DNA from 3 places in the Aliidongia dinghuensis genome. Region 1 is predicted to be linked to each of the others. Evidence: predicted binding sites of a transcription regulator. Region 1 holds the regulator's gene; each other region holds the start of a gene.
What was found. Region 1 encodes PhoB, which activates phosphate uptake and scavenging genes when phosphate is short. Its sites were predicted from a motif close to TNTCATAAAACTGTCA; they were not measured.
Positions count from the first base shown of each region.

Region 2: ugpB (sn-glycerol-3-phosphate ABC transporter substrate-binding protein UgpB) is a predicted target of PhoB. The motif match lies at 2,102-2,117, and genes of this name have one in related genera.
Region 3: IEY58_RS03285 (CYTH and CHAD domain-containing protein) is a predicted target of PhoB. The motif match lies at 7,063-7,078, and genes of this name have one in related genera.

Region 1 covers NZ_BMJQ01000012.1:119,875-130,330, forward strand. The annotation lists gene IEY58_RS22100 (NADP-dependent malic enzyme) at 1-1,749, shown strand, start outside; gene phoR (phosphate regulon sensor histidine kinase PhoR) at 1,922-3,331, shown strand; gene pstS (phosphate ABC transporter substrate-binding protein PstS) at 3,526-4,572, shown strand; gene pstC (phosphate ABC transporter permease subunit PstC) at 4,660-5,631, shown strand; gene pstA (phosphate ABC transporter permease PstA) at 5,635-6,489, shown strand; gene pstB (phosphate ABC transporter ATP-binding protein PstB) at 6,486-7,358, shown strand; gene phoU (phosphate signaling complex protein PhoU) at 7,394-8,143, shown strand; gene phoB (phosphate regulon transcriptional regulator PhoB) at 8,140-8,832, shown strand; gene ppa (inorganic diphosphatase) at 9,013-9,546, opposite strand; gene IEY58_RS22145 (AmpG family muropeptide MFS transporter) at 9,648-10,456, opposite strand, start outside.
Region 2 covers NZ_BMJQ01000008.1:59,826-70,281, forward strand. The annotation lists gene IEY58_RS15925 (sulfotransferase family protein) at 1-967, opposite strand, end outside; gene IEY58_RS15930 (M48 family metallopeptidase) at 1,317-1,970, opposite strand; gene ugpB (sn-glycerol-3-phosphate ABC transporter substrate-binding protein UgpB) at 2,194-3,516, shown strand; gene ugpA (sn-glycerol-3-phosphate ABC transporter permease UgpA) at 3,545-4,426, shown strand; gene ugpE (sn-glycerol-3-phosphate ABC transporter permease UgpE) at 4,426-5,271, shown strand; gene IEY58_RS15950 (sn-glycerol-3-phosphate import ATP-binding protein UgpC) at 5,283-6,347, shown strand; gene IEY58_RS15955 (hypothetical protein) at 6,506-6,697, shown strand; gene IEY58_RS15960 (RT0821/Lpp0805 family surface protein) at 6,746-7,300, opposite strand; gene IEY58_RS15965 (hypothetical protein) at 7,783-8,214, shown strand; gene IEY58_RS15970 (PAS domain-containing protein) at 8,241-8,792, opposite strand; gene IEY58_RS15975 (YybH family protein) at 8,789-9,235, opposite strand; gene IEY58_RS15980 (OsmC family protein) at 9,349-9,825, opposite strand; gene IEY58_RS15985 (GntR family transcriptional regulator) at 9,881-10,456, shown strand, end outside.
Region 3 covers NZ_BMJQ01000001.1:661,512-671,967, forward strand. The annotation lists gene IEY58_RS03260 (MBOAT family O-acyltransferase) at 1-736, shown strand, start outside; gene IEY58_RS03265 (hypothetical protein) at 723-1,658, shown strand; gene IEY58_RS03270 (class I SAM-dependent methyltransferase) at 1,681-2,520, opposite strand; gene IEY58_RS03275 (hybrid sensor histidine kinase/response regulator) at 2,532-4,646, opposite strand; gene IEY58_RS03280 (DsbA family oxidoreductase) at 4,646-5,308, opposite strand; gene IEY58_RS03285 (CYTH and CHAD domain-containing protein) at 5,405-7,027, opposite strand; gene hutI (imidazolonepropionase) at 7,180-8,379, opposite strand; gene IEY58_RS03295 (formimidoylglutamate deiminase) at 8,502-9,884, shown strand; gene IEY58_RS03300 (alpha/beta fold hydrolase) at 9,881-10,456, shown strand, end outside.

The DNA of each region.
Region 1 (10,456 bases):
GCGTCGGCCGGCCTCATCAACGCCTGCAACCTGACCGGCCGGTCCTTGAAGGACGTGAAGCTGGTGGTGAACGGCGCCGGTGCCGCCTCGATCGCCTGCATCGAGCTCTTGAAGGCCATGGGCGTCGGCCACGACAACGTCATCATGTGCGACACCAAGGGTGTCATCTACCAGGGCCGCACCGAGGGCATGAACCAATGGAAGTCGGCGCACGCGGTCAAGACCGAGGCGCGGACGCTCGGCGAGGCGCTCGAGGGTGCCGACGCGTTCTTCGGCCTGTCGGTCAAGGGGGCCGTCACCCAGGACATGGTGAAGAAGATGGCGAAGCAGCCGATCATCTTCGCCATGGCCAACCCGGATCCTGAGATCACGCCGGAAGATGTGAAGGCGGTCCGGCCCGACGCGCTGGTCGCGACCGGGCGCTCGGACTATCCGAACCAGGTGAACAACGTCCTGGGCTTCCCCTATATCTTCCGCGGCGCGCTCGACACGCGCGCCCCCACGATCAACGAGCCGATGAAGATCGCCGCTGCCGAGGCGCTGGCGGCGCTGGCGCGCGAAGACGTGCCCGACGAGGTCGCCGCCGCCTATTCCGGCCGGCGGCTCACCTATGGCCCGGAGTACCTGATCCCGGCGCCGTTCGACCCGCGGCTCATCTCGCATGTGCCGGTCGCAGTCGCCAGGGCGGCGATGGAATCGGGTGTCGCGCACAAGCCGATCGCCGACCTCAATGCCTATGCACGCCTGCTCGCGACCCGCATGAACCCGGTCGCGGGCTCGCTGCAGGGTATCTTCGAATCCGTGCGCTCGAAGCCGAAGCGGATCGTCTTCGCCGAGGGCGAGGAAGAGAAGGTCATGCGCGCGGCGCTCGAGTTCAAGAACGCCGGCTACGGCATGCCGGTGCTGATCGGCCGCGAGGAGCGGGTGCACGCGACCCTGAAGTCGATCGGCCTTTCGGCGCCGGACGGGCTCGAGGTCCACAACGCGCGGCTCAGCCACAACAACAAGACTTACACCGACTTCCTGTTCAAGCGGTTGCAGCGCAAGGGCTTCCTCTATCGCGACTGCCAGCGGCTCGTGAACCAGGACCGCAACGTGTTTGCCGCCTGCATGGTGGCGATGGGCGACGCCGACGCGATGGTGACCGGCACGACGCGCAGCTACGCCGCCGCGTTCGAGGAAATCACCCGGGTGCTCGACGCCAAGCCGAACAAGCGGCTCTTGGGTCTCATGATGATGATCGCGCGCGGCCGTACCGTGTTTGTCGCCGACACCACGGTCCACGAGCTGCCGACGCCGGAGGAGCTCGCCGACATCGCCGAGCAGGCGGCCGACACCGCCCGCCAGATGGGTGCCGTGCCGCGTGTCGCCCTCCTCTCCTTCTCGAACTTCGGCAACCCGATGCGCGAAAAGGCGCAGCGTGTGCGTGCCGCGGTCGAGGTGCTCGACCGCCGCAAGGTCGATTTCGAATATGACGGCGAGATGTCGGCCGACGTGGCGCTCGATTTCAACCTGATGCGCCGGAGCTACCCGTTCTGCCGCCTGACCGGCCCGGCCAACGTGCTGGTCATGCCGGCGCTCCATACCGCGAACGTCTCGTCCAAGCTGCTGCAGCAGCTGGGGGGCGGCACGGTGATCGGGCCGATCCTGCTCGGCCTCGAGAAGCCGGTGCAGATCGTCGAGATGGGGGCGACGGTGTCCGACATCGTCAATCTGGCGGCGCTGGCATCCTACGAGGCCATCTCATAGGTTGTATTACAAGTGTTTGCGACCGTTCGATGAAATTTCGGACGGTCGTCATGAAACGGCAACATCAGTGACGGATACCTCGGAGCTACGCGGATCGAACCCGGTCGACGGGACGGAGCGGCAAAGTGCCGCTCCGGAGGCGGTACCGCGTCAGGAAGGTCCCCGTCCCCTTATGCCGTTTCGCCGCTTCGTCGCCTCCATTGCGCTCATGGCCGGTGTCGTGCTGCTCGCGTTTGCGGCTCTGGTGATCGATGGCGACCTGCGGATCTGGCCGGCCGTGATTGCCGGCATTCTGGTGATCGGCTGCCACGCGCTCCTGCTGCGCGCCTTCCTCGATGGGCTGGCACGGCTCCGCGCCGGCGTCGAGGAGATCCTGGTCGACCCGGAACGGGCGGTGCCGGTCGTCCGCTCGTCGAGCCCGGCGGTCAACGAGCTGTGGCTTGCGATCATGCGGCTCACCCGCGTCTGGCGCCAGCGCATCAGCGGGCTCGAGATCGAACTCGCCGGGTCCAATACCGTGCTGGCAGCGCTGCCCGACCCGCTCATCCTCGTCAACGAGCGGCGCGAGGTCGTGCGGCAGAACGCCGCCGCCAAGGCGCTGTTCGGAGACCATGTACTGCGCCGCGACCTGGCGGTGGCCCTCCGGCAGCCGCCGCTCCTGGCCGCGGTCGACGCGGTCGTGGCCGGCGGCAGCGGCCGGCTCGTCGAGTTCGAGCTCTCGAGCCCGGTCGAGCGCCACATGACGGCGCGCATCGATCCCCTGCCTGCCCGGACCGAGGACGGCGTCATCCTGCTGGTCTCGCTCCATGACCTGACCTCGGCCAAGCGGGCGGAGCAGATGCGCGCGGATTTCGTCGCCAACGCCAGCCACGAGCTCCGGACGCCGCTCTCGACGCTGGTGGGTTTCATCGAGACGCTGCAGGGGCCGGCGGCCGACGACGAGGAGGCGCGGGTCAAGTTCCTTGCCATCATGCAGCAGCAGGCCTCGCGCATGGCGCGGCTGGTCGAGGATCTCCTGTCGCTCTCGCGCATCGAAATGAACGAGCACCAGCCGCCGACGACGCCGATCGAGGTCGTGACGGTGCTGCGCCACGTGGCGCAGACGCTGGAGCTCAAGGCCGCGGCGCGCGGCATGACGATCGACTTCGACGTGGCGGACGAGCGCGTCCGGGCGGTGGGCGACGCCGACGAGCTCGCCCAGCTGTTCCAGAACCTGATCGACAACGCGATCAAATATGCCCGGCCGAACACGCCGATCACGCTCGGCGTCGGCCCGTCGCGGCGCGTCAAGGAGGGGGTCGCGATCAAGGTGCGCGATCGCGGCGAGGGCATCCCGCGCAATCATCTGCCGCGGCTGACCGAACGGTTCTACCGCGTCGATACGGCGCGCTCGCGTGAGATGGGCGGCACCGGCCTCGGCCTCGCCATCGTGAAGCACATCATCAACCGGCACCGCGGCCAGCTCGAGATCGACAGCGAGATCGGCGAGGGCACGACCTTCACGGTGCACCTGCGCAGCTCGATCCCGGGCCCGGCGACAGCGCCCGGCTCGAAGGCGGACGACAAGCGCGCTGCGGGTTGAGCGGCCTCCCGCCGGACCCTGCGGCGAGAGGCCGCAAACTCGTATCAATGCCTGTGTGCCGTGCAGGGCGGCATTAATCAAAGCAGCTTCAAACTGTCATCTAACTGTCATCTGACAGCTGTATCTCGTCGGGCGTGGGCAGACGCGCCGTCGGCGCGGTGGGGATCCCACAAGAAACTTTGGGAGATCGTTTCGTGAATGCACTCAGCAGGAAGCTGATCGGGGCCGCGTTTGTTGGCGCCATCTCGCTGACCGCCGTCGGTGCCCAGGCTGCCGATATCTCTGGCGCCGGCTCGACCTTTGCTTACCCGATCCTCTCCAAGTGGGCCGAAGCCTACAAGGCGAAGGCCAACGTCGGCATGAACTATCAGTCGATCGGTTCGGGCGGCGGCATCAAGCAGATCAATGCCAAGACCGTCGATTTCGGCGCGACCGACATGCCGCTCGAGCAGAAGGACCTGGACGGCCCGGGTCTGGCCCAGTTCCCGATCATCATGGGCGGCATCGTCCCGGTCATCAACGTCAAGGGCATCGACGCCGGCAAGCTCAAGCTGACCGGCAAGATCCTGGCCGACATCTATCTCGGCATGATCAGCAACTGGAACGACAAGGCGATCGCCGCGATCAATCCGGGCCTGAAGCTGCCGGACCTCGCGATCGCGCCGGTCTACCGGTCGGACGGGTCGGGCACGACCTTCAACTTCACCTACTATCTGGCCGAGGAATCGCCGGAGTGGAAGGACAAGATCGGCGTCAACACGGCGGTCCAGTTCCCGCAGGGCATCGGCGGCAAGGGTAACGAAGGCGTTTCGGCCTTCACGAGCCGCACCGACGGCGCCATCGGCTACGTCGAATACGCCTATGCGAAGCAGAACAAGCTCGCCTATGCGCTGGTGCAGAACAAGGAAGGCGCCTTCCCGGAGCCGAACCTGAAGAGCTTCCAGGCTGCCGCCGCGAACGCCGACTGGGCCCATGCCACGGGCTTCAAGGTGATCCTGGCGAACCAGCCGGGCAAGGACAGCTGGCCGATGACCGCGTCGACCTGGGCGCTCGTCTACAAGAACCAGGACAAGGCCGACATCGGCAAGTCGGTGCTGACGTTCTTCGACTATGCCTATAAGAATGGTCAGCCGGCGGCCGAATCGCTCGACTATGTCCCGATGCCGGACAATGTCGTGAAGCTGATCGAGGAGAGCTGGGCCAAGGACGTCAAGGGCGACGGCAAGGCGCTCTGGCCGTAAGCCTGAACCAGACTTCCTGAAAGCTGTGGGGGAAGGGCGGCATTCTGCTACCCTTCCCTCGCGCGCATGAGGAGCAAGACGCGACCCATGGTCGATATTCCCAGCAGCAGCAGCAGAGTGCTTCAACTGCGCGGCCCGCAGCATCTGTTCGACAGGCTGTTCCGCAGCGCCACTCTGTTCTTCGGACTGTTCATCCTGCTGCTCCTGGGCGGCGTGGCAGTCTCGCTCGTCGTGGGATCGTCCGCGGCGTTCAGCAAGTTCGGCCTGCCGTTCCTCTGGACCGACATCTGGAACCCGGCGACGGAACGGTTCGGCGCCCTCGTGCCGATCTACGGCACGCTCATGACCTCGCTCATCGCGATGGTCGTCGGCATTCCCTTGAGCTTCGGCGTTGCCGTCTTCATCACCGAGCTGTGCCCGCCGGTGCTGAAGCGCCCGCTGTCGATCGCGATCGAGCTTCTGGCTGGCATCCCCAGCATCATCTACGGCATCTGGGGCCTGTTCGTGTTCGCGCCCTTCCTGCAGGCGTATGTCCAGCCGTTCCTGATCGCGACCCTGGGCCACATCCCGGGGCTGGGCGTGCTCTTCGCCGGCCCGCCGTTCGGCATCGGCATCCTGACCGCCGGCCTCATCCTCGCGATCATGGTGCTGCCGTTCATCTCGTCGATCATGCGCGACGTGTTCGAGACCGTGCCCCCCATGCTGCGCGAGTCCGCCTACGGGCTCGGCTGCACGACGTGGGAGGTGATCTGGCGCGTGGTGCTGCCCTACACCAAGGTCGGCGTCGTCGGCGGCATCATGCTGGGCCTCGGCCGTGCCATGGGCGAGACCATGGCGGTCACCTTCGTGATCGGCAACGCCCACCAGATCCGGACCTCGCTGCTGGCACCGGGCACGACGATCTCCTCAGCGCTCGCTAATGAATTCACCGAGGCGACGACGCCGGTCTACACCTCGTCGCTCATCACCCTCGGCCTCATCCTGTTCTTCATCACCTTCATCGTGCTGGCGGCGGCGAAATACATGCTGATCCGCATGCAGCGCCAGGCGGGGGGCTGAGCCATGGCCAAGGATCTCGCGCGTTACGCGCGGCGCCAGCGCAAGAACTGGATCGTCCTGGGTCTCTCGCTCTGCGCCACCGGCGTCGGCCTGTTCTTCCTCGGTGCCATTCTCTATGCCCTCCTGGTCGAGGGCATCGCGGCCATCCGGCCGTCGCTCTTCACCGAGATGACGCCGGCGCCCGGCAGCGACGGCGGCCTGTTGAACGCGCTCTTCGGCTCAGCGGTCATGACGATCGTCGGCACGGTTGTCGGCACGCCGATCGGCGTCCTGGTCGGCACCTACGTCGCCGAATACAGCCGTGGCAACAAGCTCGGCCAGGCGATCCAGTTCATCAATGACGTGCTGCTCTCGGCACCGTCGATCATCGTCGGCCTGTTCATCTACCAGCTGATGGTCGTGCCGATGGGCCATTTCTCCGGCTGGGCCGGCAGCATGACGCTCGCCATCCTGGTGATCCCGGTCGTGACCCGCACGACCGTCGACATGCTGGCGCTGGTGCCGAACGCGCTCCGCGAGGCGGCGGCGGCCTTGGGCACGCCGAAATGGCGCATCACGGTCTCGGTGTGCTATCGCGCGGCGCGCCAGGGCATGCTCACCGGCATCATGCTCGCGGTCGCCCGCATCAGCGGCGAGACGGCACCGCTGCTCTTCACCGTGCTCTCGAACCAGTTCTGGAGCACCGACATGAACCGGCCGATCGCGAGCCTGCCGGTCGTCATTTCGAATTTCGCGCTCAGCCCCTATCCTGACTGGCAGCGCCTCGCCTGGGGCGGCGCGCTTCTGATCACGCTCGCGATCCTGTGCCTCAACATCACCGCCCGCTCCCTCGCCTCCTTCGGCAGTATCAAGCAATGAACTCAGAGCCCCTGAAGACGCCCGCCGGCGAGCCGAACTACTCCGATGTCGCTTCGTCCGGTCTCGGTGCGGCCGCGGTGTCGCCGACGAAGGATCCGGTCGCGGCCGGCAAGCTGGTCGAGAAGATCGAGATCAAGGATCTGCGCTTCTACTACAAGAAGTACGAGGCGCTGAAGACGATCAACCTGACGCTCGCCGACAAGCGGGTGACTGCGTTCATCGGTCCCTCGGGCTGCGGCAAGTCGACCCTGCTGCGCGTGCTAAACCGCATGTACGCGCTCTATCCGGAGCAGCGGGCAGAGGGCCAGGTGCTGGTCGACGGCGAGAACATCCTCGACCCCAAGGTCGACCTCAACCTGCTCCGGGCCAAGATCGGCATGGTGTTCCAGAAGCCGACGCCGTTCCCGATGTCGATCTTCGACAACATCGCGTTCGGCATCAATCTCTACGAGGACCTGCCGCGCGCGGAGCTCGAGGACCGGGTCGAGCAGGCGCTCCGGAAGGCGGCCCTCTGGACCGAGGTCAAGGACAAGCTGAAGCAGTCGGGCCTGGGCCTCTCGGGCGGCCAGCAGCAGCGCCTCTGCATCGCGCGCGCCATCGCGGTGAAGCCAGAGATTCTGCTGCTGGACGAGCCCTGCTCGGCGCTCGACCCGATCTCGACCCAGAAGATCGAGGAGCTGATCTCGGAGCTTAAGACCGACTATTGCATCGTCATCGTCACCCACTCGATGCAGCAGGCGGCGCGCAGCTCCGATTTCACCGCCTTCATGTATCTGGGCGAGCTCATCGAGTTCAACGACACCGAGACGGTGTTCACGAACCCGCATAATAAGCGCACCGAGGATTACATCACCGGCCGGTTCGGCTGAGGCTCGAGAGCGAAAGCGCGGGGCAGGAGCAGGGCATGCCGACCGATCACATCATGAAGACCTACGACGACGAGCTGAAGCGGCTCAACAACGCCATCATCCGCATGGGTGGATTGGCGGAGAGCCAGGTCGCCGCCTCGATTCAGGCGACCGTCAAACGCGACAGCGAACTCGCCCACGAGGTCGTCGAGCAGGACGCGCAGGTCGATGCGCTCGAGGCCGAGGTCGAGGCGCTCGCCATGCGGCTCCTGGCGCTCAGGCAGCCGATGGCGCGCGACCTGCGCGAGATCGTCTCGTCGCTCAAGATCGCGTCCGACCTCGAACGGATCTGCGATTATGCGGCGAACGTGGCCAAGCGCTCGATCGCGCTCAACCAGGCGCCGGTGGCGAAGCCGGTCTACGCCATTCCGCGCATGGGCAAGCTCGCCCAGGCGCTGATCAAGGACGTGCTCGACGCCTATGTCCAGGGCGATGCCGACAAGGCCATGCACGTCTGGCTCTCGGACGAGGAGCTGGACGAGCTCTATACGAGCCTGTTCCGCGAACTCCTGACCTACATGATGGAAGATCCGCGCAGCATCACCGCCGGCACGCATCTCCTGTTCATGGCGAAGAATATCGAGCGGATCGGCGACCACGCGACCAACATTGCCGAGACGATCTACTACCTCATCCATGGCACGCCGTTGAAGGAGGCTCGGCCGAAGCGCGACCGGTCGAGCACCTCGGTCGTTCTGCCGGGGCCGGTCGCGGTCGCCACCACCGATAGCGAAGAGACGAAATGAAGCCTCTGGTCATGATCGTCGAGGACGAGGCGCCCCTCGTCACTCTGCTCAAGTACAATCTGGAAAAGGAAGGCTTCGGCGTCTGCGAGGCAACCGACGGCGAGGAGGCGCTGGTGCAGATCGCCGAGCGCAAGCCCGACGTCGTGCTGCTCGACTGGATGCTGCCGCTCGTCTCCGGCATCGAGGTCTGCCGCCAGATCCGCCGCTCGCCCACCTCGCGCACGCTGCCGGTCATCATGCTGACCGCGCGCGGCGAGGAGGCCGACAAGATCCGCGGCCTAAACAGCGGTGCCGACGACTACATCACCAAGCCGTTCAGCCCGTCGGAGCTGATCGCGCGGGTGCGCGCCGTCATGCGCCGGGCGAAGCCCGACAGCGCCGGCGAGAGCCTCGGCTTCGCCGACGTGTCGATGGATCTCGCAGCCCATCGCGTGACGCGCGGCGGCCGGCCGATCCATCTGGGCCCGACCGAGTTCCGCCTGCTGCGCTTCCTCCTGGAGCACCCGGGCCGGGTGTTCTCGCGCGAGCAGCTGCTGGACGCGGTCTGGGGCCACGACGTCTATGTCGAGCCGCGTACCGTCGACGTGCACATCCGCCGCCTGCGCAAGGCCCTGAACGGCCCGAACGAGATGGATGTCATCCGCACCGTCCGCTCCGCCGGCTACGCGCTCGACGAGGCGCGGGACTGAACGATATCCCCATCATTCCCGCGCAGGCGGGAATCCAGGGTTGCCGGAAAGATCCTTCGCTTGCCCTGGATCCCCGCCTCCGCAGGGATGACGGAATGAGAGCGTAGGTCCTCCAAAAGCAACAAAGGGCGCCGCCGGTCATCCGGCGGCGCCCTTCGCTTGTTCAATCCTAGGCCCGGCTCAGCGGTCGGCCCTGTAGCGCTCCATGCCCTGGCGGATGAGGTCGGCCGCCTCTTCCGGGCCGCACCAGTGCTTGACCTTCACCCACTTGCCCTTCTCCAGGTCCTTGTAGTGGGTGAAGAAATGCTCGATCTGCTCGATCAGGATGTGGTGGATGTCCTTGTAGGACGTCACGTCCTCGTAGAACGGGTGCAGCTTGTTGACCGGCACCGCCAGGATCTTCTCGTCCTGGCCGCTCTCGTCCTCCATGATCAGCGCGCCGATCGGGCGCGACGGCAGGACGACGCCCGGCACCAGCGGATGGCGGCCGAGGACCATGCAGTCGACCGGGTCGCCGTCGTCGGACAGCGTGTGCGGGATGAAGCCGTAATGGGCCGGATAATGCATCGCCGTATGCAGGAACCGGTCGACGAACATGGCACCCGATTCCTTGTCGACCTCGTACTTGACCGGCGGGCCGCCCATCGGGATTTCGATGATGACGTTGACGTCGTAGGGCGGATTCTTCCCGGTCGGGATCTTGCTGATATCCATTAGGCGTCTCGAAACGTTTGAGGTCGGTGAAGCGTCCAGCCGGAAGCGCCCGGAGGGAGCGCGGTCGCGATCAATGAGCTCTGGGCAATAGGCCCTGGGCTCTAACGCCCGCTGCTGCCGATTTCTTCCGCGAGGCCGCCCTCGGGCCGGGTCCGGAGCGCCAGCCACAGGAGCAGCGCCAGACCGGGCAGGGGCAGGCCGATCGAAAATACGAAGAACCACAGCCAGCCGAGCCAATCGGCAGCCGCACCGCCGGCGGATACGAAGAAGTTCCGGGCGAACGCGGCCAGCGCGGAGAGTAGCGCATATTGCGTTGCGGTATAAGTCCGGCTGCACAGGGCAGATAGGTACGCAACGAATGCCGCGGAGCCGATGCCGCCCGCGACGTTCTCGAACGCGATGGTCGCCGTCAGCACGGTCAGGTCATGGCCGGCGAGCGCCTGCGCCACATACATGGCGTTCGATCCCATCTGCAGGACGGCGCCCAGGAACAGCGTGCGGATGGTGCCGTAGCGATAGACGAGCGAGCCACCCAGCGCCACGCCGACGATCGTGGCGATGATGCCGAACACCTTGCTGATGCTGGCGATCTCGATCTTGGAGAAGCCCAGCGACAGATAGAGCGGCCCGGCGTAATGGCCGGTCACCGCATCGGCCATCTTGTAGACGAGAACGAAGAGGAGGATGAGAAACCAGCGCGGGCGCAGGGCGAAGTCGCGGAAGGGCGCCAGCACGGTCTCGGCGAAGCCGCCGCGCGGCGCGCGCTCGACCTGGGGCTCCGGCGTCGCCAGCACGGTCGCAACGCCGACCAGCATGAGTGCCGCCATGACCTGATAGGCGGCGGGCCAGCCCCAGGCGGCAGCGGCATAGAGCGCGCCCGCGCCGGACGCGATCATGCCCAGCCGATAGC
Region 2 (10,456 bases), on a different contig from region 1:
GCGCAAGGGCCAGATCCGCCGCACAGCGCTCAACCGAATGAAGGTACGTGTCGTGGACACCGGTGCGGTGCAGCAGCTCGGCATAGGCGTCGACCTCGGTCGAGGCCGGCCGCGGCCGATAGCGATAGGCGGCGGTGGACGCATGCAGGCCCGGCACTTCGAAGACGGCGGGTTCGCCCGGAAACAGGATGCGGCTCTCCGCCGCGTCGAGCCGGTCGATGCCCTGCCAGTCGGTCAGGATGCCGGGATCGAAGCGGTCGGCGAGGCCGAGGCGCCGGAACAGCGCCGCGACGCTCGTCGCGGGATCCCGGCTCGCCTCATAGACATAGTGGGTGACCGGCACACCGTGGCGGCGGGCGAAATTGCGGATGCGCCAGATGTTGAGCGTCGCCAGCACGTAATGGGTGGCGAGCGTCGGCGCGGGCACCCGGTCGGACCATTTCGCGAACCACGAGCTGAGCGAGGCGGTCGGCTCCCGATCGAGCAGGATCAGGTGCAGCCGGTCCGCCGGATAGCCGGCCTCGATCAGCAGCTGGATCGGGTTGTAGAGGCACTCGGCCACGAGATAGGGCCCGGCCGTCTCCTTGCTGAACAGCGCCGGATGCTCGCTCGCGGACGGCGGCTGCCAGGCGACGAGCGGGGCTTGTGCCAGCGCGCAGCGCAGGATCGCCTTGGTCGGCTGGTAGTAGGACGGCAGGCCGCTCAGCCCGAAGAGATTGTTGAGTGCCGTCGAACCCACGCGTGCCTTGCCCCAGGCGCAGTAGAGCCGGGGAAAATCCTCGGGCGCCCGATCGCGGAAGGCGGCGCTGAGGCAGGCTCGGACCGCGTCGGTCACCTGATCGGCCGCCATCTGGCGGGACTGATACTTGCCGTCCGGCCTGAGCGAGAGCGCCTTCAGCGACGGGTGATCCCGACGGATCAGATCCGCCAGGCACTCCATTTCGGCGATATTCGTCACGGCGCTCATGGCCGCCCCCCAATCGCCGAGACCTCAATCGACAGGCTGCGATCGGACGCCTGCCACTCAACCGGTGCGTGCGACTGGGAATCTTCGATTTTTCCGCAGAAACAAAGGTGCTGTGACGACATGACGCCACCTATAAGAGGGTTTAATTCAATAGCACAACTCTACCGATCGAGTCATTTCCCGATTGTAAAAATTTGACCAGCGCAACGCCGCGCAGGTGAGTAAATTCGTCGCGTTTTCGACAATTGAAATGTAACGGTCAAATCAAGCAGCGACGTGCGTCTCGCTGATTTGAGTTAATAATAGGAAAGATTTCGCGCTAAAGACGCCAGAATTGTGCGGCGCACAATCACCCGTAGCGCAGCAGCTGCGGGCCGTTGCGCTTCAGCCAGGCGCGCGCCTGGTCATGGCCGGGATCGAGGTCGGCCACGAGGCGCCAGAAGTGCTGGCTATGGTTCATCTCCGCCAGATGCGCCACCTCGTGCGCGACCACATAGTCCATGATCGGCTCGGGTGCCAGGATGAGGCGCCAGGAATAGCGGATGTTGCCGCTGGAGGCACAGCTGCCCCAGCGGCTGTGCGGATCGCCGACGCTGACGCGCGCGACGGTCTTGTCGAGCCGCCGGGCGAGCGTGCGGGTCTTGTCGGCCAGCATGCCGCGCGCGAGCTCGGCGAGGCCGGTGCGCGTACGGCGGGCGAGGCTGCCGGTATCGCCCGTCACCTCGATCTGCGTCTGGGTCAGCCGGAACACCGGCCGGCGGCCGCGGTCGAGCTCATGCAGCACCAGTTCGCGGCCCTGGCCCAGCACCGGAATGGTGGCGCCATCGACGAAGGGCAGGCGCGGCGGCATGCGCGCGACCTGGGCCGCGATCCAACCGCGCTTGCCGTCGAGGAATCCCAGCGCCACCGCGAGCGAGGCGCCGGCCGGCAGCACGAGCTCGACCGAATCGACCGCCGGGTGCAGCCGGAGCGCCATGCGTCGGGCACGCGGACTGACCCGCACCGTCACCGGGATCGTTTGGCCGGTCGGCAGGCGGAGTGGGGGGATTTCGCGCGGGGGGCGGGAGGGCCACATCGCTTCCGTGATAGCGCAAAATCCGCGAGCGTGCGACGGGCTCCGCGCGACATTCGATGCTTCACAAGATCGTCATGAAACGGCAATGTCTCGCGCGATAAGAGCGTAGTCCAAGCGCTTTCGAAGTTCTTTCCTGGGGGAGGGGAAACCCATGCTGTCCGTTCGCACGCTCGCGCTCGCCACCGCGGCACTCTCGACGACGGCACTCGCCGTGCCGGCCCATGCCGATCCGGTCGAGATCCAGTGGTGGCACGCCATGGCCGGCAAGAATGGCGAGCTCGTCAACCAGTTCGCCGACGAGTTCAACAAGAGCCAGCCCGACTACAAGGTCGTCCCCGTGTTCAAGGGCGGCTATGCAGACGCGCTCAATGCCGGCATCGCCGCGTTCCGCGCCGGCCAGGCGCCGGCCATCCTCCAGGTGTTCGAGGTCGGCACCGCGACGATGATGGCGGCCAAGGGTGCCGTGAAGCCGGTCTATCAGGTGATGGCCGACGCGGGCGAGAAGTTCGACCCGCAGTCCTACCTGCCGGCGATAACGGGCTATTACTCGACGAAGGACGGCAAGATGCTGTCCTTCCCGTTCAACAGCTCGACCCCGGTCATGTACATCAACAAGGACGCCTTCAAGAAGGCGGGCCTCGACCCGAACGCGCCGCCCAAGACCTGGCCGGAATTCTTCGACGATGCGAAGAAGCTCAAGGCCGGCGGCAGCGCCTGCGGCTTCACCATCGGCTGGATGGCCTGGACCCAGCTCGAGGTGTTCAGCGCCTGGCACAACAAGCCGATCGCGACCGACGAGAACGGTATCGGCGGCACCGATACCAAGCTCGAGATCAACGGGCCGCTGCAGGTGAAGCACCTGCAGGACCTGGTCAATGCTGCCAAGGACAAGAGTTTCGACTACGCCGGCCGCACGACGGAGCCCGAGGCGAAGTTCGTCTCCGGCGAGTGTGCCATGATCCAAACCTCGTCGGGCGGCTATGGCGTGTTCAAGGCCAACGCCAAGTTCGACTTCGGCGTGGCGCCGCTGCCCTATTACCCGGACGTCGCCGGCGCGCCGCAGAACACGATCATCGGCGGTGCCAGCCTCTGGGTGATGGGCGGCAAGAAGCCCGCGGAATACAAGGGCGTCGCCAAGTTCCTCTCGTTCTTGAGCCAGACGCCGATCCAGGTGCGCTGGCACGAGCAGACCGGCTACCTGCCGATCACCAAGGCCGCGTTCGAGGAGACCGGGAAGGAAGGCTTCTACGACAAGACGCCGGGCTTCGACGTCGCGATCAAGGAGCTGACCAACAAGGCGCCGACCGAGAATTCGAAGGGCTTGCGCCTCGGCAACCTGCCGCAGATCCGCGACATCGTCGCCGAGGAGGTCGAGGCGGCCTTGAACGGCACCAAGACGCCGAAGGAAGCGCTCGATAGCGCCGTCAGCCGCGGCGACGTGCTGCTGCGCCAGTTCCAGAAGACCGCGTCCTAAGCATTCTTCGCCGGTAAAAGCGTCAACCATGCAGCGTCGCGTGGTGTTCGACGGCAAGCTGCTACCCATGCTCCTGGTGGCGCCGCAGCTTGCCGTGACGCTCGTCTTCTTCTTCTGGCCGGCGGCCGAGGCGGTCTATTTCTCGACGCAAGCCCAGGACGCGTTCGGGCTCTCGACCGAGTTCGTCGGGCTCGACAATTTCCGGGCCGTGTTCGCCGATCCGGCCTATCTGCACAGCCTGGGCGTCACCGCGGTCTTCTCGGTCTCGGTGACGCTGCTGGCCATGCTGCCGGCGCTGCTGCTCGCGGTCATGGCCGACCGGGTCGTGCGCTTCGCCGCCGTCTACAAGACGGCGCTCATGCTGCCCTATGCGGTCGCACCGGCGATCGCAGGCGTGCTCTGGCTGTTCCTGTTCGCGCCGGGCATCGGCATCGTCGCGAACATGCTCCGCTGGCTCGGCATCGACTGGAACTATGTGCTGAACGGCGACCAGGCGCTGCTGCTGGTCATCGTCGCCGCGGCGTGGAAGCAGCTCAGCTACAATTTCCTGTTCTTCCTCGCCGGCCTGCAGGCGATCCCGAAATCGCTCTTGGAAGCGGCATCGATCGACGGCGCCGGTGGCTTCCATCGCTTCCGCACCGTCGTGCTGCCGCTCCTGTCGCCGACCACCTTTTTCCTGTTCGTGGTCGATGTGGTCTACGCCTTCTTCGAGACCTTCGGCGTCATCCACGCGGTCACGGGCGGCGGCCCGTCGAAGGCGACCGAGATCCTGATCTACAAGGTCTATTACGATGGCATGGTCGGGCTCGACCTGGGCGGCTCGTCGGCCCAGTCGGTCATCCTGATGGTGATCGTGATCGCCCTGACCGCGATCCAGTTCCGCTACGTCGAGCGCAAGGTCCATTACTGATGGAAAGCCGCTCCGGCCATCTCGCCTGGCTGCCGCACCTCATCCTCATTGCAGGGCTGCTGCTGGTGGGATTTCCGATCTACGTCACCTTCGTCGGCTCGACGCTCACGACGCCGGAGATCCTGTCCGGCCACATGTCGCTGCTGCCAGGCGGCCATCTCGTCGAGAATTACCTGGAGGCCCTGACGCAGGGCATGCCGCAGCTCTCGGGCGTGCCGGTCGGCCGGCTGCTCCTGAACAGCCTGGTCATGGCGCTCACGATCGCGCTCGGCAAGATGGTGATCTCGTTCCTGTCGGCCTACGCGATCGTGTTCTTCCGCTTCCCCGGCCGCATGGTCTGCTTCTGGATGATCTTCCTCACGCTCATGCTGCCGGTCGAGGTGCGCATCGTGCCGACCTTCCAGGTGACGGCGAACCTGGGGCTGATCGACAGCTACGGCGGCCTCGCGATCCCGCTCATCGCGTCGGCGACGGCGACGCTGCTGTTCCGCCAATTCTTCCTGACCGTACCCGACGAGCTCATCGAGGCGGCGCGGCTTGACGGTGCAGGGCCGCTCCGCTTCCTCAAGGACGTGCTGCTGCCGCTCAGCTCGACAAACCTTGCCGCCCTGTTCGTGATCCTGTTCGTCTATGGCTGGAACCAGTATCTCTGGCCGCTCCTGGTGACGAACACGGCCTCGATGACCACCCTCGTCGTCGGCATCAAAAGCATGCTGACGGTGGATGCCAACACGCCCTGGCATCTGGTGATGGCGATGGCGATCCTCGCCATGGTGCCGCCCGCGGCGGTCGTGCTGCTGATGCAGCGCTGGTTCGTCAAGGGCCTGGTCGACAGCGAGAAATAGCGAGAGCGAGCATGGCGACCGTCACCCTTTCCGCCGTCACCAAATCCTACGCCGGCAACCCGGTGATCCATGGCATCGACTGCGCCATTGCCGACGGCGAGTTCATCGTCATCGTCGGCCCGTCCGGCTGCGGCAAGTCCACGCTCTTGCGCATGGTGGCGGGCCTCGAAGCCATCACCGGCGGTACGATCGCGATCGGCGACCGGGTCGTGAACAGGGTCGAGCCCAAGGACCGGGACATCGCCATGGTGTTCCAGAACTACGCGCTCTATCCGCACATGACCGTGTTCGAGAACATGGCCTATGGGCTCCGGATCCGCGGCCTCTCGAAACACGAGATCCGCACGCGGGTCGACCGGACGGCCGAGATCCTGCAGCTGGGCCAGCTCCTGGAACGGACGCCGCGGCAATTGTCCGGTGGCCAGCGTCAGCGCGTTGCCATGGGCCGCGCCATCGTGCGCGAGCCGCAGGTCTTCCTGTTCGACGAGCCGCTCTCCAACCTCGACGCCAAGCTCCGGGTGCAGATGCGCGTCGAGATCAAGCGTCTGCAGCAGCGGCTCGGCACGACCTCGATCTATGTCACCCACGACCAGGTCGAGGCGATGACGCTCGCTGACCGGCTGATCGTGCTCAACGCCGGCGTTGCTGAGCAGATCGGCCGGCCGATCGAGCTTTACGAGCGGCCGGCGAGCCTGTTCGTCGCCGGCTTCATCGGCTCGCCGGCGATGAATTTCCTTGAGGCGACGGTGGGCGAGGGCGGCCGAATCACGCTCACCGGCGGCACTGTCCTCACGGGACCCGTCGCGGTTCCGACTGGCATCGACGTGACGCTCGGCGTCCGGCCGGAGCATCTGGTGCTTGCGACGGACGGCGAGGCCATGGCCCATCTCCATGTCGAGATGGTCGAGCTGCTGGGTGCCGACACGGTCGTCTACGGCACGCTCGGCGCCGGCGGGCCGGCGCTCATGCTGCGGTTGAACGGCATCGCGACCGTCGCGAGCGGCGAGCGCCTGCCGTTAGGATTCCCGCCGGACCGGCTGCACCTGTTCGATCGGCAGTCCGGCCGCCGCCTCTGAGCGGTATAGGACGACGCACGGTGGGCGCGAGCTTCATGGACTCTTAACCTCGAGTCGGCGTATATGTCGGCGGTTCCTCGGGGATAAATCCCTGCCGGATCACCGGTGCAGCCGCGACAAAGTCGCCTTCCGCGGCCGGTCTTGAAGGCGAGGTCAGCATGAGCATCTCGAACGTCGGCCAGGGGCCGGTCACACCCTCGACCACAAACAACCAGGTCCAGGGCAACAAGCAGCAATTCAAGCCGGCGGACAACAACGCCAATACCCTGTCGAACAACGCATCCAAGCAGACTGGTGCGCAGCCGCTCAATGCAACGGGCCGCGGCCAGGTCGTCAATCTCGTCGTCTGACCGTCTTAAGACTTCATCGCAGGAACTAACGCGTACCGGGGCCGCCGCTCAACGCGGCGGGGGCGGTAGCGTGCCGGGTGCGCCGCGCCAAGGCGCCAGGATGCGGACTTCGGCCGGCAGGCCGCCGAGGTCGCCCGTTCCGTTGCTGCCGGTGCCGCTGCCGTCGGCCGCGATATCGGCCGGTGCGACATAGGGTGTGACGTCGGCCGGGGCCGGTGCGGCCGGGTCGTCGGCTTGCGGCCGTGCGGCCGCATCTGTCGTGCTCGACTGGACGATCCGCCAATTGCCGTCTTGCGCCCGGCAGCCCACGGCATAGCCGACCGCAGCCGGGCCACCGCTCACCAGCGTCTCCGCCACTTCGCGGCACGGTTGCCGGGATGCGGGATCGACCCGTTCCTTGAGCGGCTGAACCGAGCCCGCATGGCCGGTGGCGGGATTTGTCCAGCGTTGCGTCTCGCCCAGCGGCGCCGCCCAGGCCCGGCCATAGGCCGCGGCGCGGAAGGCCGCGTCCGCCGCATCGAGCGGGTCTGCACAGGCGATCGCCGGCACCGATAGGGCGAGGCCGCCGACGAGGAATGTCGTGAAATTCCGAAATGGGATCATGGGGCCGCGCTCTTGGGGCCACGCTCAGGGCGGGAGTGACAGGTTCGAGTCTAAACCCGAACCTGTCGCGCGGCAAATGCGCGTCAGCGGTAGTAATACCCGCCGTAATAATAGTAATGCGGACGCGGCGGCGGCGCCGGATAGACATAGCAGGCCGAGAGAACACCGGCGATCGCTCCAAAGATCACGAAGTTGGCGATCCACCGACTCCAGTTTCGGTTGCGACGGGATGGGACGGCGGGCATAGTTTAACCTCCAGTTTCCGGGAGACCCGCCTTGACAGGCCGGCCTCTCCTTGATGAAACGAGGTCACGGGGGAGGTTCATCCCCGAAATCTCCAGGATTTATTTTGCAATCGCCGCGGGGATGGTTGCGCGGCGTGCAACGTAACCCCGCACCTGGCATCTTGTGCGAACCGGCGCAAGTCCCTGATCGGCATGCTATAGTTGGTGCCAAACAAGCGTCGAAAGGCGGAGGGCGGCATGGTGGATGGGGCCACGGAACCGGCGATCAATCAGGCGTTCTGGCAGGGCGTGCGCGTGGCGATCAGGCGGGCGGTCATCGCCGTGGTCGGCATCCTTGGCCTCTATGGCGCGGCGGCGTCGACGGATGCCGCGGCCTATGCCTGCGGAATCGGCGTCTTCATCGTCGGCTGCCTCCTCCTGTTCCTGGAGATCAAGCGGCATTTCGACGGCTTGCCGCCGCTCGGCCTCGGCGACCTGCTGATCGATGATTTCAACACGCTCTGGGTCGGACTGCCGCTGCTCGGCCTGTTCGGCATCGCCTGCCTGTTCGTGGCGGCGCGGGCGGAGGGCGGTGCCGGTTATTACGCGGGGATCGGCGGTGCCATCGGCGCGTTCCTGGTCGGGCTCGGCAGTATCGGCGCCTGCTTCGACCGCACCGAGACGCACTGATAGCCCAGTCTTAAGATCGAGGGTCCCTACATCGAGGGTGCGCCCCATCCGAGATCGAGGAAGCGGACCTGCTCGGCCGTGCGCGCGGCGATGAAGCCCGCCTGACTGATCCATTCTGCCTGACGGCGCGAGTGGTTGGCGCCGATCATGATCGGGCAGGCCGATGGATCATTGGGCCGGAGCGGCAGCAGCAGGGTTTCGACCGGGTCATGGGCGCCGGAGGTGAAGACCATGTCGTAGCGCGCGACGAAGCCGCACGGCTGGTCGACAGCGCGCCATAGCCGGCGAGTGCGTGTTACGCGCAGGGCTGGATCCAGGAACTGGCCCCAGACGAGGCCGGTCATTTCGACGCCCCAGCGGGCCCGATGGGCGGTGCCGACCAGGCGGTAGGTCGCCGTCTCGGCGTCGATCATGTTCAGCATGAAGATATGCGGCAGAACCCGCTTAAGCGCGCCCGGATCGATGGCGGCGCGCTTGGGCATGGGCGCGTCGCCGCGGACGGTCAGCCAGTGATCGAGCAGCACGCGGCTGGGCTCGGTCTCGAGCCCGGGGAACCCTGGGTCGGTGGAAGGGATCATCTGTCCTCTGTCCCGCCGTCCCAGACGAAGCGCCATTGCCCGTCCGATTGCCGCTGCCACACCGTGACGTATCGGCCGGTCGACCGCTGGTCGTGACCGTCGGCGTTCTGCCGGTGCATTTCGTACGGCCCGCTCGTCACGCCGATGTCGCCCACGACCTTGGCGTAGTTCGGGTGCCAGGTCAGGCTGAAGCCCGGCCGCGCATAGAGCTTGTCGAGCTTCTGGCCGATCTCGGCCTTGCCGTGGCCGCCCTGGACCGTGGCCGTCTCGTCGGCGAACTCGGCCCAGGCTTGGCCATGCCGGGCTTCAGCGGCGGCGAAGAAGGCTTCGTCCGCGGCAGCGACCGCCTGCTCGTCGGCGGTCCAAGACGGATCCGCCGCCCGGGCGGCAGACCCGTGGAACAGGCCGCAGACGAGGATTAAGAGGACGAACCAGGCACGCATGGGCCGGCACTCGCTTTCCGAAGAATGCTTGGAAGACGAGGATAGGGCCGAGGTTCCTAATGGAATCTTCTCGTTGGGTCGATCGTGGATCGAAGCAGCGTTGCGCGGCCGGTTCAGCCCTCGACGCGTGTCTCCGGGATGCAGCCGATCTCGAACTTGACCGAGTTGGCGATGAAGCACAGCGCATGGGCGTCATGGTGCAGCGCCTCGGCACGGGCAATGTCGGCGCCGGGGGCGATGGTGACGCGCGGATGCAGGGTGACGCCGGTGAAATGGCCGCCGCCGTCCGTCGTCTCCGCCATCTCGCCGACCGGCTGGTCCTCGTAGCCGACGACCCGGATGCCGGCGGCGGATGCGAGGTGCAGATACCACAGCTGATGGCAGGTCGAGACGGCGGCGACCAGCATCTCCTCCGGGTTCCAGCGCGCCGGGTCGCCGCGGAACGCGGGGTCGGACGAGCCGGGGATCGTGGGCTTGCCGGGCGCCGAGATCTCGTGGCTGCGCTCGTAGGCGCGATAGTCGGCCGTGCCGACGCCGCGATTGCCGGTCCAGGTGACAGCCAAGCTGTAGCGATGGGTCTTTCCCGCCATTTATCTCGTTCCTTCAACTGCTTGACCAATATTGTATACATGCTATCATGCATTCATGAAACAGGCCAAGCTCGAATCTACCCGTCACCGGGTGCAGCGCTATCGCACCACGCCGGACCTCATTGCCGACGAGCTGCGCGAGGAAATCCGTCGCGGCGTGCTGGCCGGCGGCCAGCCGCTGCCGCAGGAGGAACTCGCCAACCGCTTCGGCGTCAGCCGGATTCCGGTGCGCGAGGCGCTGCTGCGCCTGGAGGGCGAGGGGCTGGTCGCGGTCTATCCCAACCGCGGCGCCGTGGTGACGCGCTTCACGGCCGACGAGGTGCGCGAGATCTATCACCTGCGCCGTCTGCTGGAGGGTGACGCACTCGCGCGCGCCGTGCGGCGGATGACCGATGCCGACCTGAAGCGTATCGAGCTGACGATGGATCGGGCCGAACGGGGGGCCATCGATTCGGACAGGGGCGACCCGGACTGGGCGGAGCTCGACGGCGCATTCCATGCCGCTCTATACGAGCCGGCCGGTCATCCCCGGCAATCGGCCATGATCGCAGCACTCCGCGGCACGGTCGACCGCTACTGGACGGCCTACGAGGCGCTGCCCGCCCATACGGAGGCATGGCTCGACGACCAT
Region 3 (10,456 bases), on a different contig from region 1:
TCCGGTCGCCTCGATCCTGACGGCGGCCATCTTCGAGCTGCGCTTCTATTTCGATTTCGCGGGCTACAGCTTCTTGGGCTATGCGGGCGCGCTCGCCTTCGGTTTCAAGATCACCCAGAACTTCGCCCATCCGTTCTTCGCGCCGAACGTGGTCCTGTTCTGGCGCCGCTGGCACATGAGCCTCGGCCGGTTTCTGGCCCGCTATCTGCTGGAGCCGAACGTCGGCAAGATTCGCGGTCGCGGCGCCCGGATGCTGTTCACCAGCGCCATCTTCTTCGTGTCCGCCATGTGGCACGGCGGCACGATGAACTATGCGTTCTGGGGCCTGTTCCATGCGACCTGCTATTTCCTGTGGATCAGCCGATTGAAGCGCCGCTCGTGGCCGCGGGCCGTTGGCGTTCCGACGATGATTCTGTTCTTCATTGCCGGCCGGTACCTCGCGATCGAGGCCAGCCCGCACCGGCTCTTGGAGAAGCTCGGCAATCTCGTCAGCCCGGCGGCGTGGTCCGCGGATCTGGCGGCGCTCGGCACCCGGGTCCTGGACGTCATCGGCCCGCAAGGCCCGGCGCTCCTTTCGGCTTTGGCCTTCTTCGTCGTCGAATATCACTCGGTCAGGTACTACGGCCCGTCGCGGCCCTATCACAGCTTCCGCCGCCCGGTGGTCGCCATGCTGCTGCTGATCATCGCGCTGTTCTTCGGCTCTACGGGTGGGGGATTGCTCTATGCACGGCTCTAAGCGATGGACGCTGGCGGCCTTCGCCCTGTGGGGCTTCGGCATGCTGGTGGGCTCCGTGGCGCCGTGGGATGTTCTCGACGGCAGCCGTGCCTCGCTCGACGAAACGCGGCGGATTGCGGCGTCGATGGGTGGCGCTTCCGAGACGCCGCGCGTGCTGCTGATCGGCAGTTCGCCCGTGGAACTGGGGCTCTCTGCGGAACGAATTTCCGCTGCCACCGGCCTGCCGGCTTTCAACCTGGCCGCTGGTGGCGCACTGAGTTTCTTTCCAGAGTATCTGAATCAGGTCCTGCTGTTCGTGCAGCCGGACGACGTCGTCATCCTGTCCAACCCGAACTGGGTGAGCCGCAACGGCGTCCTGCTGGCAGAGGGCTGCGTCAGCCGGTTCAGCTTGGCCTGTGCATCATTGCGGCCGCATCCGCTGCCGCATCTGATTGAGTTCCTTCGGGTCGTGTCTGGACATTGGTCGAGCGCTACGGACATCATGCGAAACGATGTCGGCGACGTGGTCTCGTATCGCAGCACCAATGCCGCTGTGACGATTTCGACAATACCATTCCCCGGCGGTTACGCGAACGATGCGGTCGCGGAATTGCGGCAGGCTGTAGCGGCGATCCGGGCGAAGGGTGCGTGCCCGCTGCTGACGCTCGGACCCGTCTATGTCGATGCCCGCGACGAGGCGCGATGGCTGCGTGAGCAGCAGATCGTGGAGGCGCGGATCGCCAAGTTGGGCCTCGCGTCATCGGTCATCACCGACGGCGCGATCAGCACGGACCGGTCGTTGTTTCTTGACGGCTACGAACATCCCGCAGCGTCCGAGGGTGCGATCTGGACGGACCGTGTCATCGGTCGCCTGACCAGCCCGTCGCAGGGACCCTGTGCCGGAAGCCTGGCGAAGGCCGGACGGCCTCCCGCGCGGTCGTAGGGGGCCCTATCCCGTCCGGCGGCTACGCGCGCGCCTCGACATAGGCGAGCGGCACGGTCAGGTCGAGCGAGCCGGCCGCGGCGGCGTGGGCGTCGAGCGCTGTCGCCAGCCGGCGGAACACCGCCGGACGGTCCTCGGCGGCGACGAGGTCGCGCCAGTCGGGCAGGAAGCCCAGCCGGATGAAGCTGTGCCGCAGCAGGGCGGCACCGTCGGCGAAGCGCAGCATTGCCGTCTCTTCGGCTGTGCGCACGATCTCGAAGCCGGCCGCCTTCAACAGGCCGTGGAGACGGTCGAGGGTGCTGCGATGCGCGATGTGCCGGTCGAGGGCGCGCTGGGCCTCGGCACTGTCCAGCACCGACCGGAAGATTCGATAGAACTCCGCCATGTGCCCCTGCAGGTTCGTCGTCAGCGCCAGGCGGGCGCCGGTGCGGGCGACGCGGCGGCATTCCACGAGCGCTGCTGCCGGGTCGGCGAAATTGTTCACGCCCAGGTTCGAGACGATGAGATCGAACGAGCCATCGGCGAACGGCAGGGCGGCGCCATCGCCCCGCACGAATGTCACCTGGGCGACGCCGCGGATGCGCGCCTTGCGCCGGGCGCGGCCCAGCGCTTCGGCCCAAGGATCGAGGCCGCACACCATGGATCCGGGTCCGAGCCGCTCGGCGAGTTCGGTGGCAGGGAAGCCGGTGCCGCTTCCGAGATCCAGCGCCACGAGCCGTGGCGCAAGCGGGACGTGGCGCAGCAGCAACTGTCCGGCGAGCGCGGACCAGAGCGGCAGCTCGTCATAGGCATCGACGACCGCCGGGTCCGCGAGGTCGATGTCGGCGGATGGATCGGTGATCTGGTCGGGTTCTGGCGTCATAGCTCCCACGGTCAATCGATCTCGGCTGCGGCCGGCGCGACCCAGCGCGCGAAGGCCTGGACGAGCAGGTCGATGTCGACTGGCTTCGGCACGAAATCGTTCATGCCGGCCGCCTTGCAGGCGGCGATATCGTCGGCGAAGGCATTGGCGGTGAGTGCTATGATCGGGACCCCGTTCGCCGGCGCGGTGAAGGCGCGAATGGCTCGGGTCGCATCGAGCCCGCTCATCACCGGCATGTGCAGGTCCATCAGGATCGCGTCATAACGGGTCGCGGCGGCGGCTTCGACCGCCTGCTGGCCGTCGCCGACCAGGTCGCAGCTGTGGCCCAGGGTTTCGAGCAGCGCCTCGATCAGCAACTGGTTCATCGGCACGTCTTCCGCGACGAGGACCTGCAGCGGCCGCATGCGCGATGCGGTTGCCGTATCGCTCGACGGCAATGCGCGTTTGAACGGGACGGCCGGCGCCTTCGGCAAGGGCAGCTCGAACCAGAAGGTCGATCCTTCACTGTGGCGGCTCTCGACCCCGATTTCGCCCGCCATCAGCCGCACGAGGCTCGCCGAGATCGCGAGCCCGAGGCCAGTGCCCCCTTGGCTGCGATTGATTTGGCTGTGGTTGACCCGAGGCTCCAGCTGGTGGAAGCGCTGGAACAGGTTCGCCTGGTCCTCGGGCGCGATGCCGATGCCGGTGTCCTGGACCTCGAAGCGCACGCGGTCGCCACCGGCCGGCCGGACGCGAACTTCGACGCCGCCGGTCTGAGTGAACTTGATCGCGTTGGTGATCAGGTTGAGCAGAACCTGGCGCAGCCGGTTCGGGTCGCCGCGCACGAAGGTCTCGAGCCCCGCGTCCAGATGGCACGCGAGCGTCAGGCGTTTCTCCGCGGCCGCCGTCGTCATGATCGCAACGGCGCCTTCGACCAGGCTGCCGAGCTCGATCGACGCCTCCTCGAACGCCATCTTGCCGGCCTCGATCTTGGAGAAGTCGAGAATGTCGTTGATGAGTGCGTAGAGATGCCGGCCGGCATCGTTCAGCAGTTCGACGTAACGCTTATAGGGGGCGTCGAGCGGGGCCGCGCGCAGCAGCCGCGCGAAGCCCAGGAGCCCGTTGAGCGGGGTCCTCAGCTCATGGCTCATGCTGGCGAGGAAATCCGATTTTGCGTGGCTCGCGGCGTCGGCGCGCCGGGTTTCGGCGCTCAAGGCCCGACGGCTCTTCAGTTCCTGCAGCCAGCCGAACAGCAGCAGCAGGACGACGAGGCTGACCCCGCCCGCGGCATAGAGCAGGTTGCGGCGGAACTGGGCGCTCTCTGCGACGATGTCGTCGAGCGCCACGCCGGCCGTGACCACGATGGGGAAGTCGGCGAGCGTGCGATAGGCGTAGAGCCGTTCCTTGCCGTCGACGATGCTCACCTGCCAATAGCTGCCGGACGGGGCCCGGTCGATCTCCGACCAGAGCCGGGAGCCGTCCGAAGTCTGGCCGATGTAGTTGCCCTCTGGAATGCGCGCGCGGATGACGCGGTCGGCCGTGCCCGTCATCACCACGACGCCGCCCGGGCCGAGCGCCGACTGGTCGTAGAGCTGCTCGAGCAGCGTCACTTCGACCGAGATCGCGACGGCGCCGATGAGCTGGCCGTCGGGCGCCCGAACGGCGCGGGCGAAGGGCAGGACCTGCCGGCCGTTGCTGCGGGCCGCGACCGGTGCGCCGACGACGACCGCATCCCGAGTCTTCGGATCGATTGCCCGTTGGAAATAGGGCCGGTCGCTGAGCGTCATCGGCACGGTGCCGGCCCCGTTGATGAGGGTGCCGACGCCGGCCGGGTCGAGGACCACGATATTGCCGTGAAAGGCGTCATAGAGCCGCTGCCGGGTCGCGAGCGACGCGGTCCGCTCGAGCCCGTTCTCCTGGTAATAGGCGGCAAGGAAGCGCATCACATCGTCGATGAGGCTGAGGTTGCCCGAGACGAAACGGCCATAGGCCGTCGCGATTTCCTCGGCCTTGGCACGGGCCTCCTCGACCGCCCGATCGTGGATCGCGCTGACCTGGACCGCATAGGCGGTCCAGATGCCGGCCAGCAGCGCCAGCGCCACGGCCCACGCATAGAGGGGGCGATGCAGCCGGCGGACGCGGCGCATCAGTGGCTGATCGGTTCGGCCAGGGCCGGCGCCGCCGCTTCCTGCCGTGCAAGATCGAATAGCGGCAGGAAGAATTCCGGTTCCTGGGCGCCTGAGAGTGCATATTTGCCGTCGATGATGACGCAGGGCACGCCATTGATGCCGAGCCGGCGCGCACCGATGTCCTCGGCCAGCACCGCGGCGCGGTCTTCGTCGGCGGCGAGGAACGCCCGTGCTTCGCGCCGGTCGAGCCCGGCCTCGGCGGCAATGTCCGCCAGCACCTCGACCGAGCCGATGTCGCGGGCCTCCTCGAAATAGGCGCTGTAGAGCCGGGCGGTCAGCTCGGCCTCGACGCCGCGCCGGCGCCCGAGCCGCTTCAGCCGATGGGCGTTCAGGCTGTTGGGTGTGCGCGCGATCCGGTCGAAGTCGAAGCGGATGCCCTCGGCGGCGCCGGCCTCGCCGATCGCCTGGTAGATGCGGCCGGCATGAAACGCGCCGCCGAACTTCGCCATGAGATAGGCTTGGCGCGGCACGCCCTCGGCCGGCATGTCGGGGTTGAGCTGAAAGGCACGCCAAGTGAGTTGCGGCGGCGGCCCGCCGTCGCGCTCCAGGGCGCGTTCCAGCCGCCGCTGGCCGATGAAGCACCAGGGGCAGATGAGATCGGAGACGATCTCGATGAGCATGCCGTCGTCGCCCTACCGCTCTCGTTCGGCTGACAGCTTAGCTCATCTCGCGTCCGGCGCGAAATGCCTCGGCGCCGTGGAATCGCGCCTCGGCGATCAGCGGTCCTTCCAGAAGCGCGCGGTCTTGGTGAATTGGCGCCAGACCTCGGCGAAGCGCTGTCGGGCGGCTTCCGTCTCGGCAGCGCTCCAGCCGGCGACGAGGCCTGCCGCGCGCGGCCCGTATTTCTCATCTTGGGCCGCGAGCTTGGCCGCAAGCCCGCGCGCCACCACCGCGTCGTTGAGCGTGCCCAGGATGTCCTGGATGTCGCGCAACGCCGCGACGTAGCGGCGTGCCGGCTTGCCCGGGAACAGCGGGCGGAAGAACTCGGCGACATAGCGCAGGCGCTTCGCGTCGATGCGCAGGCCGTGCAGATCGCTGGGGCCGGCCTCGGCCAGGTGGGCGCCCGCCGCGAGGAAGCGCTTGTGGCTCTTCCGGAGGATCGCCGTCGCATACCGCTCAAGCGGTTCGGCCAGCAGGGCCGCGGCCTCGGCACTCGGCGGCTCGGGCCAGAGCCCGGCATCGAACCAGGCGGCGAGTCTCAGCGACAGGCCCATGAAATCGCTGGCCAGGACCGCGGCATAGGCGTCCGCCGCCGCGCGTTCGCGCAGGACCGCGGCCGTGAAGCCCAGACCCTTGAGGCCACGCTCTTCGCCCAGGGCGCGGCCAAGCGGCGTCAGCGTATTCGCCATGAACACGTCCCATTCGCGCGCCTGGCCAAGCGCGCTCGCGAGTGCCGTCAGGTCGCCCGCGAGCGCCCGGCGCGGCGCATCCGGCAACGCCTTGCGGAAGACGGAAAGGATCGAACGCAAGCGGCGGAGCGCCACGCGGGCCTGATGCACCTGCTCGACCGGCATCGCCTGGGTGAGCCGGCCGATCTCCGCGCGCAGATCGGCAACCGCCGCGCGGCCGATCGCGAGCAAGCCCTGCTCGACGCTCATGGCGTGATGGAGCAGCGGTGCCTGTCCGGGCTCGGTCGGCCACCAATCTTCGGCCGCGACCAGGCGATAGGCCTGCTGCACGGCATCGTGGGTCGCGAGCTCGAACGGGACCGCGCGATGCAGCTCGGCCGCGAAATCGTAGAGGCCGTGGGCCGGGCCGGCCTGCAGCAGAAGCTCGACCTGGCACGGCCCGAGCCGGCCGGCCGTCGCCTCGACCTCGGCCTTCTCGAGCGTGAGCGCGAACCGGGCCTCGCCGAACTCGATCTGCCAGATCGTGCGGTGCAGATCGAGCGCCAGGACCGGCACGAGATCGCTGGGCAAGAGGCGCGCGACATGGCCCACGTCGATGCCCGGCAGGAACGCGAGCCGGGCCGGGTCGAGTCGCTCGCCGTCGAGCGCCATCGCGACCGGGCTCAGAATCCGGCCGCCGGTCGGCCTGACACCGATCGGGCGCATCAGCTGTTGCCGGCGCCGGCCCGAGGTTTCGATCGCGAAGCCGATGCCCTGGCGCCCGATGGTGAGGCCTGGCGTATCCCAGAAAACCTGGCGCAAGCGGCGGATGACTGGCCGCTTCGCCGCATGGGCCAGCACGACTTCGGCCTTGGCCAGCACGGCGGCGGCCTCGCCGTCGACGTCGAGCAAGAGGCGCAGCGGCGGTGTCGCCGGCGGCACGACGGGGGCAGGGATTTCAGGCGCGGTCGCGATCTCGCTCGCGGGTTCTACGGTCGCGTCGATCATCATGGCAGGGCAGGCGATCCAGGCTTCATCAATCGAGACTTCATCAAAGTGTCACATTTTCTGGCGGTTTTCGACCGCGAGGTCAGCATAAATTCGATCTATGGCATCTCATTCGGATGCGGTGGCCATGAAAACGATTTCAAGAAGGCGTCTGTTTATGGGGAACCTGGGGCCATGCCTGGGGCCACGGGCACGCCGCCACGGATGATGCCGGCGCAGGGATTGCCGCCGATCCAGTACGCGAGGGCGGCCGGGCTCTCGATGTCCCAGAGCGCCAGGTCCGCCCGGAGGCCCGATGCCAGGCGGCCGCGATCGGCGAGTCCCAAGGCCTGGGCCGCCGCGCGCGTCACGCCGGCGAGCGCCTCCTCGGGCGTGAGCCGGAACAGCGTGCAGCCCATGGATAGCATCAGAAGCAGGGAGAGCACCGGCGCCGAGCCGGGGTTGCAGTTGGACGCGAGCGCCATCGGCACGCCGGCTTGGCGCAGGGCCGCGACCGGTGGCCGCCGCGACTCGCCCAGAAAATAATTGGCGCCGGGCAGCAGCACCGCGACCGTGCCGGCCGCGGCCATGGCGGCGACGCCGTCCTCGCCGAGGCATTCGAGATGATCGGCCGACAGCGCGCCGAATCGGGCCGCGAGCGCCGCACCGCCCAGGTCCGACAGTTGCTCGGCATGCAGCTTGACGCTGAGGCCGAGCCTGGTCGCCGTCTCGAAGATCCGCGCCATTTCGTCCGGGGTGAAGGCGATGCCCTCGCAGAAGCCGTCGACCGCGTCGGCCAGGCCGGACTGGGCGACGGCGGGCAGCATCTCGCGGCACAGCAGGTCGACGTAGTCGCCTTGCCGGCCCTTGAATTCCGGTGGAACCGCATGGGCGCCGAGAAAGCTCGTCGAGACCGAGACCGGCAGGGCGTCGCCGAGCCGGCGTGCGGCCCGCAGCATCTTGAGCTCGGTCGCGAGATCAAGGCCGTAGCCGGACTTGACCTCGACCGTGGTGACGCCTTCGGCCAGGAACGGCCGCAGCCGGCGGACGGCGCCCGCGACGAGGTCGTCCTCACTCGCGGCCCGCGTCGCGGCGACGGTCGAGACGATGCCGCCGCCCGCGCGCGCGATTTCCTCGTAGGTGGCGCCTTCGAGCCGAAGCTCGAATTCGCGCACGCGCTCGCCGCCGAACAGGATGTGGGTGTGGCAGTCGATCAGCCCGGGCGTCATCCAGTGCCCGCCGCCCTCGACGACCGCGGCGGCAAGCCGGTCCGGCGTCCCAGGCAGATCGGCGCGCCGGCCGACCCAGGCGATCCGTCCATCGCGAATCGCCAGCGCGCCGTCACGGATCATCCCATAGGGTGCGTCCGTTTGCATGGTGGCGAGGTCGACGTCGACCCATAGACTGTCCCAGATTGCCGTCACCCTCGTCCCCGGAATAGGTTGCTGGTCTCGGGCATCATATCGGACTGGGGCATCATATCGGAGAACTAGGGGCGATGACCGCGCTGTTTGCTGAGGCCGCGCTGCTCCCGGACGGTTGGCGCGACAACGTGCTGCTGGAGATCGATCCGGCCGGCAATCTCGTCACCGTCAAGGCCGACGTCGACGCCGCGTCACCGGCCGCCGCCGCGGCCGAACGGCTCGACGGGCCCGCGCTGCCCGGCATGCCCAACCTGCATAGCCACGCGTTCCAGCGCGCCATGGCTGGCCTGGCAGAAGCGGCCGAGCGCGATCCCGGCAGCTTCTGGAGCTGGCGACCGGTGATGTACCGCTTCGCCGGTGCGCTCGGCCCCGACGATCTCGAGGCGATCGCGGCCCAGCTGCAGATCGAGATGCTGAAGGCGGGTTATACGGCGGTTTGCGAGTTCCATTACCTGCACAATGCGCCCGACGGCTCGCCCTATGCCGATCCAGCGAGCCTGCCGCACGCGGTGCTGGCGGCGGCGCGGCGCACCGGCATCGGGCTTACCATGCTGCCCGTGCTCTACCAGACGGGCGGCTTCGGCGGGTTGCCGCCGAACGAGGGGCAACGGCGCTTCGTGCTCTCGGTCGACCGCTTCCTGGCGCTCGTCGCGGGGCTGGCCGGCGAGGCGGCGGGCGACGGGCAGCTCCGCATCGGCGTGGCGCCCCATTCGCTCCGGGCGGTGCCGCCCAAGGCGCTCGGCGAAATGCTGGCCGGTCTCGGCGCCGTCGATCCGACCGCGCCGATCCATATCCATGCCGCTGAGCAAGTGCGCGAGGTCGAGGACTGCCTCGGCTGGTGCGGTTCGCGGCCGGTCGAATGGCTGCTCGACCATACGCCGATCGATCAGCGCTGGTGCCTGGTGCACGCGACACACATGACGGCGCGCGAGATGCACCGGCTGGCGGCGAGCGGCGCCGTCGTCGGCCTGTGCCCTACGACCGAGGCGAACCTGGGCGACGGGCTGTTCCCGCTCGAAGCCTTCCAGGCCGCGGGCGGCACCTGGGGCATCGGCTCCGACAGCAATGTCTCGGTCAACCCGGTCGAGGAGCTGCGCTGGCTCGAATACGGCCGGCGGCTCTCGACGCTTCGGCGTACCGTCGCGGCGCTGCCGGGCGAGTCGACCGGGGCAATCCTCTGGTCCCGGGCGCTCGAGGGCGGGGCGGCGGCGTCCGGCCGGCGCATCGGCGCGCTGGCGCCCGGCTATCGCGCCGATCTCGTGGTGCTTGACGGCAACCATCCGCTGATCTACGGCCGCGACGGCAACCGGCTGCTCGACGCCCTCGTGTTCGCCGGCAGCGCGCCGCTGGTGCGTCATGTCCTGGTCGGCGGGCAGTGGCGGGTGCGCGACGGCCGGCACGAGCAAGAGGCCGGCGTGGCAGCCGCCTACCGGCGCGTGCTGGACCGGCTGCTGTGACCGACGAGACCCGCCCGCTGGACGCGCTCAAGGCGGCGGCAGAGGAAGGCGCACGCCGGATGGCGGAATTCGCCCGCGGCCTGCAATTGCCCGATCCCGGCAATCTCCTGGCCTCGCTCTGGCCCGACGAGGACATCGAGGCGCGCCGCCTGGCCGAGGCCTATCCGCCGTGCGGCCACTTCGTCGAGGTCGACGGCGTCCGGCTGCACTGGATCGAGCGCGGCGCCGGCCGGCCCGTCGTCTTCGTCCATGGCGCCGGCGGCATGGTCGAGGACCTGCTGTCGAGCCGCTTTGCGCCGCTGGTCGGCGCCGATCACCGGCTGATCGCGATCGATCGGCCGGGCTACGGCCACAGCGAGCGGCCCCGGCGAGATCCGGCCGGCGCCGACTTGGCCGTCCCCGACTTGGCCGGTCCCGTGGCGCAGGCGCGGCTTCTGCACCGGGCGCTGGCGCGGCTCGGCGTCGAACGGCCGGTGCTGATCGGCCATTCCTGGGGTGGTGCCATGGTACTGGCCTTCGCCCATGAGTTTCCGGCGGATGTAGCAGGCGTCCTGGTCCTGGCCGGCTGGAGC